2 regions of the Burkholderia cepacia complex sp. TUM26381 genome follow, and region 1 is predicted to be linked to the other one. Evidence: predicted binding sites of a transcription regulator. Region 1 holds the regulator's gene; the other holds the start of a gene.
What was found. Region 1 encodes LexA, which represses DNA repair genes until DNA is damaged. Its sites were predicted from a motif close to ACTGTATNNNNATACAGT; they were not measured.

Region 1 (4,627 bases):
CATAGCGCGTGCCGTCGGCGCTGCGCTGATACGTCACGACGAATTCTTCGATATTCCGGTAGCCCGCGCTGGTTTGCTGCGGATGCGTCGCCTCGCTCGGGCTCGCCGGCGTGGCAGGCGCGGGCGCCGCTGACGACGCGGTCGCAGCGGATGCGTTACTGCTCGCAGCGGCGGCACTTGCCGGCGCCGGATTGGCCGGCGTGGCGGCTGGTGCGCCGCCCGGCGTATTGCCTTGCGGCAGATTCGACAAATCAGGCGGGCGCTCGCCCGGATTGCCGCGCGGCGGCAATCCGCTCATCAGCGCGGCCACGCCCTCCGGGGTCGCGTACGCATCGACCAGCGGGCCGATCAACGCGGACCCGATCAGCGCGCCGATCACCGCAAACGGGTTGTTCTTCTTCACAGCGTCGATCCGGCGCATCAACTCTTCCGTGACCTGCTGTTTGAGGCTGATGCGTAGCGACGGAAAATCGACATACTCGCTAATCGCCTGCGCATCTCGCGCATCGATCGCCGATTTCAGGCGACCGAGCGCGACGTACGGCGACGCGTACGCATAGCCGATCGCCGCAATGACGACGACGATCAGCGCGACGATCAGCAGGGGCTTGAGTCGCCATGCGCGGCTCGGCGATCCAGTCACGTTGCCTCCGGTGCGGGGATGTTCCGCAATCAGAGACCGCCCGGCGTAGCCGATCGTTCCTCCGCGATGCAGCGATCGATCATCCGGCACACGGCATCGATCGTGCCGACCATGATCAGGCGCGACCGGCCGTGATAGACGCGCACCGGTGCGCGACGCGCGGGTTCCGCGTGATTCAGGCCGGCGTTCAGCGATACCCGGGCGAACGCGGGGAGCGCTGACGGCAGCAGGGACGCCTGCCGTTCGACTGCGACTTCTTCTTGCACGGGCGCGGCCGCGGACAGCGGTGCGCAGGGCGTGCGGCCGCGCAGATGACGCAGGCGGCCGAATTGACGGAAAGGCAGCAGACGGGCAAGGCGTTCCATGATGTTCTCCTCAGCGAGACGGAATGTCAGAGTTCGCCCGAGCGGATCAGCCCGACGGCGATGCCTTCCAGCGCGAATTCGGCGCTGCCGGCCTTGACGAAGATGTTTTCGTAATCCGGGTTCTCCGCGATCAGCTCGAGACCGCCCGGCCGGCGCATCAGGCGCTTGACCGTGACGTCGTCGCCGAGACGCGCGACGATGATCTGGCCATCCTTCGCTTCCGTGCGCTTCTGCACGGCGAGGAGATCGCCATCGAGGATGCCGGCGTCGCGCATCGACAGGCCGCGCACCTTCAGCAGGTAGTCGGGCTTGCTCGTGAACAACGCGGGATCGCATGCGTAGTGCTGCGAGATGTGCTCCTGCGCGAGGATCGGGCTACCGGCTGCGACGCGGCCGACGAGCGGCAGCGACAACTGCATCAGGCCGGCGTGCGGCAACGTGAACTGGTGCGGGGCATCTTCGATGCCGAGCAGGCGGATGCCGCGCGACGCGCCGGCCGCCAGCTCGATCACGCCTTTGCGCGCCAGCGCGCGCAGGTGCTCCTCGGCCGCATTTGGCGAGCTGAAACCCAGTTCGGCCGCGATCTCGGCGCGGGTGGGCGGGAATCCGGAGCGCTCGATCGCGCGACGGATCAAGTCGAACACTTGCTGCTGACGGGCGGTGAGTTTGGTCATGGCTCAACTGTATGGATAGACAGTGAGCTGTATTTTTATACAGTACTTCGCGAATTTCAAGTGTTACGTGAGGTTCGACGCGATCACGCCGGTTCCGGCGTGATTTCGCGACGTCCGGACGGCGGTTTATCTGCCGCAACCGTCCATCCCGTCTGCGTTAGCACTTTTGAGTATTAAAAAATGAAGAACGATTATTTTTAATCATGTAACCCGTTCGTTAGACTGGCCCGACATCGCAACACCGACAACACTGGAGAACCAAGGATGGCGAAGCGCAATACGGGGCTGGTGGGCGGAGTGGGCCGCCTGATCGCAACACTCGCGCTGGGCGCGGCGGCGGCGCTGGGCGTCGCGACGCATGCCCAGGCCGATACGACGTTCCTGAACGTGTCGTACGACCCGACGCGCGAGCTGTATCAGGACTTCAACCAGGCGTTTGGCAAGGAGTGGAAGGCGAAGACGGGCGAGACCGTGAACTTCAAGCAGTCGCACGGCGGGTCGGGCGCGCAGGCGCGTTCGGTGCTCGACGGCCTGCAGGCAGACGTCGTCACGCTGGCGCTCGCGTATGACATCGACGCGCTCGCGAACAAGGGGCTCGTCAACAAGGACTGGCAGAAGCGCCTGCCCGACAACGCGTCGCCGTACACGTCGACGATCGTGTTCCTGGTGCGCAAGGGCAACCCGAAAGGGATCAAGGACTGGGACGACCTGACCAAGCCGGGCATCTCGATCGTCACGCCGAACCCGAAGACGTCGGGCGGCGCGCGCTGGAACTACCTGGCCGCATGGGCGTACGCGGTGCACAAGCCGGGCGGCAACGAGCAGACGGCCAAGGAATTCGTCACGAAGCTCTACAAGAACGCAGGCGTGCTCGATTCGGGCGCGCGAGGCGCGACGACGAGCTTCGTGCAGCGCGGGATCGGCGACGTGCTGATCGCATGGGAGAACGAGGCATTCCTGTCGGTGAAGGAATTCGGTACCGACAAGTTCGAGATCGTCGTGCCGTCGGTGAGCATCCTGGCCGAGCCGCCCGTCGCGGTGGTCGACAAGGTGGTCGACAAGAAGGGCACGCGCAAGCTGGCCGACGCGTACCTGAACTTCCTGTACAGCCCGCAGGGCCAGGAAATCGCGGCGCGCAACTACTACCGGCCGCGTTCGAAGAACGTGCCGGCGGAACTGACGAAGCAGTTCCCGAAGCTGAAGCTGTACACGGTCGACGACACGTTCGGCGGCTGGACGAGTGCGCAGAAGACGCATTTCGCGGACGGCGGCGTGTTCGACTCGATCTACAAGCCGCAGTAACGCCATAACGACAGCGGCGCGCCACGACAGCGCGCCGCATCCCCGATTGGCCGCCGGCGCGATTCACTGCGCCGGCGTTTGCGTCGGACCCATGAGCAGCATCGACCCAGCAAGAGCATCCGATGACGACGTACACCTTTCGCAAGCCGAGCGCGCTGCCCGGTTTCGGCGTGACGCTCGGCATCACGGTGGCCTATTTGAGCCTCGTGGTGCTGATCCCGCTCGCCGCCACGTTCCTGAAGACCGCGACGCTGTCGTGGGACCAGTTCGTCACCGCCGTCACGTCGCCGCGCGTGCTCGCGTCGTACCGGCTGACGTTCACGTCCGCACTTGGCGGCGCGCTGATCAACGCCGTGTTCGGCTTCCTCGTCGCGTGGGTGCTCGTGCGCTACACGTTCCCGTTCAAGCGCCTCGTCGATGCGATCGTCGACCTGCCGTTCGCGCTGCCGACGTCGGTCGCCGGCATTTCGCTCGCGGCCGTCTACGCGACCAATGGCTGGGTCGGCCAGTATCTCGCGCCGCTCGGCATCAAGATCGCGTTCACGCCGGCCGGCGTGCTGGTCGCGCTGACCTTCATCGGGCTGCCGTTCGTCGTGCGTACCGTGCAGCCGGTGCTCGAGGATTTCGAGCGCGAGCAGGAAGAAGCGGCCGCGTGCCTCGGCGCGTCGCGCTGGCTGACGTTCCGCCGCGTCGTGCTGCCGGCCGTGCTGCCGGCGCTCCTCACCGGTTTCGCGCTCGCGTTCGCGCGTGCGCTCGGCGAATATGGCTCGGTGATCTTCATTGCCGGCAACGTGCCGATGAAATCCGAGATCACGTCGCTGCTGATCATCACGAAGCTCGAGCAGTACGACTACGCGGGCGCGACCGCGCTGGCGGTCGTGATGCTGGTCGTGTCGTTCCTGATGCTGCTGCTGATCAATACGCTGCAGTGGTATCTGCAGCGCCGCACGAGCAAGGGCGCCAGCGGCCCCGCGCCCGCCACCGTCACCGCCGTCGCGGCAGGAGGCCAGCAATGAGCCAGGAGGCCACCGTCGTGCTGAAAACCCCGTCGCCGGCCGCGCGGGCCGCGAAACGGCTCGACCCCGTCAGCGAGTCGCGCGTCGTGCGCTGGCTGCTCACCGGCATCGCGCTGGCGTTCCTCGCGTTCTTCCTCGTCGTGCCGCTCGCCGCGGTGTTCGTCGAGGCGCTGCGCAAGGGCGTCGGCTTCTATCTCGAATCGCTGGCCGATCCCGATGCGTGGTCGGCGATCAAGCTGACGCTGACCGTCGCCGTGATCGCGGTGCCGCTGAATCTCGTGTTCGGCGTGTGCGCGTCGTGGGCGATCGCGAAGTTCGAATTCCGCGGCAAGGCGCTGCTGACGACGCTGATCGACCTGCCGTTCTCGGTGTCGCCGGTGATCTCGGGCCTCGTGTACGTGCTGCTGTTCGGCGCGCAGGGCTGGCTCGGGCCGTGGCTGCAGGATCACGACGTGCAGATCATCTTTGCGGTGCCGGGCATCGTGCTCGCGACGATCTTCGTCACGTTCCCGTTCGTCGCGCGCGAACTGATTCCGCTGATGCAGGCGCAAGGCACCGACGAGGAAGAAGCCGCGCGCGTGCTCGGCGCGTCGGGCTGGCAGATCTTCCGCCGCGTGACGCTGCCGA
Region 2 (4,627 bases), 610 kb from region 1:
CGGCAAGAACATCGCGCCGCGTATCGCCGCGAAGCTGGACGTCGCGCAGATCTCGGACATCACGGCGGTCGATTCGGCCGACACGTTCGAGCGCCCGATCTACGCGGGCAACGCGATCGCGACGGTGCAGTCGAGCGACCCGATCAAGGTCATCACGGTGCGTGCGACGGGTTTCGATCCGGTTGCGGCCGAAGGTGGCAGCGCAGCGGTCGAGAAGATCGAAGCAGCGGCCGACGCAGGCAAGTCGCAGTTCGTGAGCCGTGAAGTGACGAAGCTGGACCGTCCGGAACTGACGAGCGCGAAGATCATCGTGTCGGGCGGCCGCGGTCTGGGCAGCGGCGAGAACTACACGAAGGTGCTGGAGCCGCTGGCGGACAAGCTGTCGGCAGCACTGGGCGCATCGCGTGCCGCAGTCGACGCCGGCTACGTGCCGAACGACTATCAGGTCGGCCAGACCGGCAAGATCGTCGCGCCGCAGCTGTACATCGCGGTCGGCATCTCGGGTGCGATCCAGCATCTGGCCGGCATGAAGGATTCGAAGGTGATCGTTGCGATCAACAAGGATCCGGAAGCGCCGATCTTCAGCGTGGCCGACTACGGCCTCGTCGGCGATCTGTTCGCGCTGGTGCCGGAGCTCGTGAGCGAGCTCGGCTGACGCGGCATCACGCTTCAGCGTTAGGTACACGGGAAAAGGGGCGCGACGAGCGCCCTTTTTTTTGCGCCCTCGACGGAAGAGAGAAGAGGGAGGCGCACCAGGGGTGATGTCGCACCGGTCACGAGCATGCTGTTCGTGTTGAAGGAACTCGCGGGCATCGACGCCGTTGCGCCGTCGCCGGGTTTCGAGGATGCCGGCTACGACACGGCGCAGGCCGTGCTCGGCGAGTCCGCGTAGGTCTGCGGCGAGGTGCCGGCTCGCTCGGGACGTCGATCGTCAATGCGAAGGGCAACGCGAGCGGGCTCGCGTTGACGGACGCCCCGTTCTGACCGCGCGCAACGCTCTCGACGCAATGAAAAAGGCGCCCCGAGGGGCGCCTTTCTTTTTGTCGCCGACCGGCCCGCGTGGCGGCAGGCCGTCGCGGCTCAGGCGTAGGCGGGGCGCGTCTGGCCGGCCACGTCCTTCAGGTAGCGATGCACCGACAGGTCGTCGGCCTGGATCGCAGGCATCTTGCCCGAGATCAGGTCGGCGAGCAGCTGGCCCGAGCCGCACGACATCGTCCAGCCGAGCGTGCCGTGGCCGGTGTTCAGGAACAGGTTCGACACCGGCGTGCGGCCGACGATCGGCGTGCCGTCCGGCGTCATCGGGCGCAGGCCCGTCCAGAACGTGGCCTTCGACGTGTCGCCACCGCCCGGGAACAGGTCGTTCACGCACATTTCGAGCGTTTCGCGGCGTGCGGCGCGCAGCTTCTTGTCGAAGCCGACGATTTCCGCCATGCCACCGACGCGGATGCGCTGGTCGAAACGCGTGATCGCGATCTTGTAGGTCTCGTCGAGCACGGTCGACACGGGCGCCGCCGCTTCGTTGACGATCGGCGCGGTGATCGAATAGCCCTTCAGCGGATAGACGGGGATCTTCATCAGGTTCGAGATGAAGTTCGTCGAGTACGAGCCGAGCGCGACGACGTACGCGTCCGCGCGCACCGTCTCGCTGCCGCACTGCACGCCGGCGATCCTGCCGCCCGCGATCGCGAGCGCATCGATCGGCGTGTTGTAGCGGAACTTGACGCCGAGCGATTCGGCGAGCGCTGCGAGGCGCGTCGTGAACAGCTGGCAATCGCCCGTTTCGTCGCCCGGCAGGCGCAGGCCGCCCGTCAGCTTGTGCGAGACGGCCGCGAGTGCCGGTTCGGCGTGCTTCAGTTCGGCCGGCGACAGCAGTTCGAACGGCACGTTCGCTTCCTGCAGCACGGCGATATCCTTCGCCGCGCCGTCGAGTTGCTGCTGCGTGCGGAACAGTTGCAGCGTGCCGCCCGTGCGGCCTTCGTACTCGATGCCGGTATCGGCGCGCAGCGCCTGCAGGCAGTCGCGGCTGTATTCGGCGAGACGGACCATGCGGCCCTTGTTGACCGCATAGCGCTCGGCCGTGCAGTTGCGCAGCATCTGGTACATCCACTGGAGCTGGAAACGCGTGCCGTCGAGGCGGATCGCGAGCGGCGCATGCTTTTCGAACATCCACTTGACGGCCTTCAGCGGCACGCCAGGCGCGGCCCACGGCGCGGCATAGCCGGGCGAGATCTGGCCTGCGTTCGCGAAGCTCGTCTCGAGCGCCGGGCCGGCTTCCCGGTCGATCACGGTGACTTCATGACCGGCGCGCGCGAGGTAATACGCGCTTGCCACGCCCACCACACCACTGCCCAGAATGACGACTCGCATAGCTGCTCCAGATGGAAGGGACCAGGTCGAGGCCGGGCGCATGTGCGGCTCCGTGTAACCTCTAGCTGATCTAGTTTTTTGCGCTATGGTATTGTCGAATGTGCAGGTTTTGTTATCGTATTTTTCAAGTTTTCAGCATAAAAAAATGAGAACGCAACGTCAGCCAGTACGCTCGCTCGACAAGCTCGACCGGCGCATCCTGAAACTGCTCCAGGACGACGGCCGGATGGCGATGAAAGACCTCGCGGAACAGGTCGGACTGACCGTCACGCCGTGCATCGAGCGTGTGCGGCGCATGGAGCGCGACGGCGTGATCACCGGCTATCACGCGCGGGTCGACCCGGGCCAGCTGGGCGCCGCGCTGCTGGTGTTCGTCGAGATCACGCTCGGCCACAAGGGCGGCAACATGTTCGAGCAATTCCGCCGGGAAGTGATGAAGATCGACGAGGTGCTCGAGTGCCATCTCGTGTCCGGCGACTTCGACTACCTGATCAAGGCGCGGATCGGCGAGATGGCCGACTACCGGAAGCTGCTCGGCGACATCCTGTTGCAGCTGCCCGGTGCGGTGCAGTCGAAGAGCTATGTCGTGATGGAAGAAATCAAGGAGACGCTGACGATTGCCGTCGGCGAGTGACGTGCCGGCGGCCTGTTGTCGGGCCCCTTATCCCGCCCTTGGCATGCCGCACCCAATACTGTATAAATGTACAGTATTGGGTGCGGGCGAAGGGGTGGGCACATGGACGATCGGTCCGACAATGAATTTCCGATAGCGCCGCCGGTGCCCCGCAAGGGGCGCGGCGCGGTCGACAACCTGCAGGGGCGGTATGAAATCGCGCAGCGCGAAGCGGTCGACGACGGCTGGACGCACGAGTTCGGCGACGACGATTTCGCCGCGCCGCTGCGCACGCAGGTATTCGAGGAGCGGGCGAAGAGCATCCTGACGCACAACCAGTCGCCCGATATCCCGTTCAGCGTGTCGCTCAATCCGTATCGCGGCTGCGAACACGGTTGTATCTACTGCTTCGCGCGGCCGACACACAGCTATCTCGGCCTGTCGCCGGGGCTCGATTTCGAAAGCCGCATCTACGCGAAGGTCAATGCGGCCGAACTGCTCGAGCGCGAGATTTCGCGCAAGCGCTACGTGCCGGAGCCGATCGCGCTCGGCGTCAATACCGACGCTTACCAGCCGGTCGAACGCGACCTGCGCATCACGCGCAGCGTGATCCAGGTAATGCACGATCGCGGGCTGCCGTTCGCGGCGATCACGAAATCGTCGCTGATCGAGCGCGATCTCGACCTGCTCGCACCGATGGCCGAGCGCGGGCAGGTGATGGCGGCGGTCACGATCACGACGCTCGATGCCGATCTCGCGCGGACGCTCGAGCCGCGTGCGGCCACGCCGGCGCGACGGCTGCGCACGATCCGCGCGCTGCGCGACGCGGGCGTGCCGGTCGGCGTGAGCATTGCGCCGGTGATTCCGTTCGTGACCGAACCCGACATGGAGCGCGTGCTCGAGGCCTGCGCGGAAGCCGGCGCGACGTACGCGAGCTACATCATCCTGCGGTTGCCGTGGGAGGTCGCGCCGCTGTTCAAGAGCTGGCTCGCCGCGCATTTTCCCGATCGTGCGGAGCGCGTGATGAACCGCGTGCGCGACATGCGCGGCGGCAAGGATTACGACTCGGATTTCTCGAAACGGATGAAGGGCGAGGGGGTCTGGGCCGACCTGTTGCGCCAGCGCTTCCGCCAGACCGTCAAGCGGCTGGGGCTGAACGAGCGCACGAACGGCATTCTCGATCTGTCGCAGTTTCGCGGTGCGCCGGCCGCTGTCGCGCCGGCGCCGCGTGTTGCCGGGCGTTCGGCCGGCGCGCAGCTGCGCGACGACATGCAGTTGAATCTGTTCTGACACGCGAGCGAAGCCGTCGCGTGTCGGCCGCGGATGCCGCCTGCGTTGTCCTTACTGCGAAAGCTGCTTCGCCGCTTCGACCTGCGATTCGAAGTACGTCTGGAACGACAGCGCGAGGGCGGTCATCAACAGGAATGCGCCGATCAGCAGCGAGAAGATCACGACGAAGATCACGGTCCAGCCCGACTTGCTGTGCTTGCCGGTGTCCGCGTTGAATTGCGCATCCCATTTCTCGTCGGGGCGCAGCCCGTAGACGAGTGCGGCGAGGAACGCCGCCAGCAGCGAGATCGCTCCGGGTACCGCGAGCCACCAACCGAGGCCGGCGCTGCGTTGGGTCGCCGCGAGCAGGAGGAAGCC

Region 2: the regulator LexA is predicted to act here: its motif matches at 3,059-3,076, upstream of ACWMMN_RS05365 (PA0069 family radical SAM protein).

Annotation. Positions count from the first base shown of each region.
Region 1 covers NZ_CM172006.1:1,726,240-1,730,866, forward strand. Annotated here, with positions in the region: gene ACWMMN_RS08160 (DUF2939 domain-containing protein) at 1-643, opposite strand, end outside; gene ACWMMN_RS08165 (hypothetical protein) at 673-1,008, opposite strand; gene lexA (transcriptional repressor LexA) at 1,035-1,682, opposite strand; gene ACWMMN_RS08175 (sulfate ABC transporter substrate-binding protein) at 1,947-2,984, shown strand; gene cysT (sulfate ABC transporter permease subunit CysT) at 3,107-4,000, shown strand; gene cysW (sulfate ABC transporter permease subunit CysW) at 3,997-4,627, shown strand, end outside.
Region 2 covers NZ_CM172006.1:1,119,873-1,124,499, forward strand. Annotated here, with positions in the region: gene ACWMMN_RS05345 (electron transfer flavoprotein subunit alpha/FixB family protein) at 1-655, shown strand, start outside; partial or broken gene ACWMMN_RS05350 (acyl-CoA dehydrogenase N-terminal domain-containing protein) at 782-889, shown strand; gene ACWMMN_RS05355 (D-amino acid dehydrogenase) at 1,081-2,367, opposite strand; gene ACWMMN_RS05360 (Lrp/AsnC ligand binding domain-containing protein) at 2,513-3,001, shown strand; gene ACWMMN_RS05365 (PA0069 family radical SAM protein) at 3,104-4,270, shown strand; gene ACWMMN_RS05370 (NINE protein) at 4,322-4,627, opposite strand, start outside.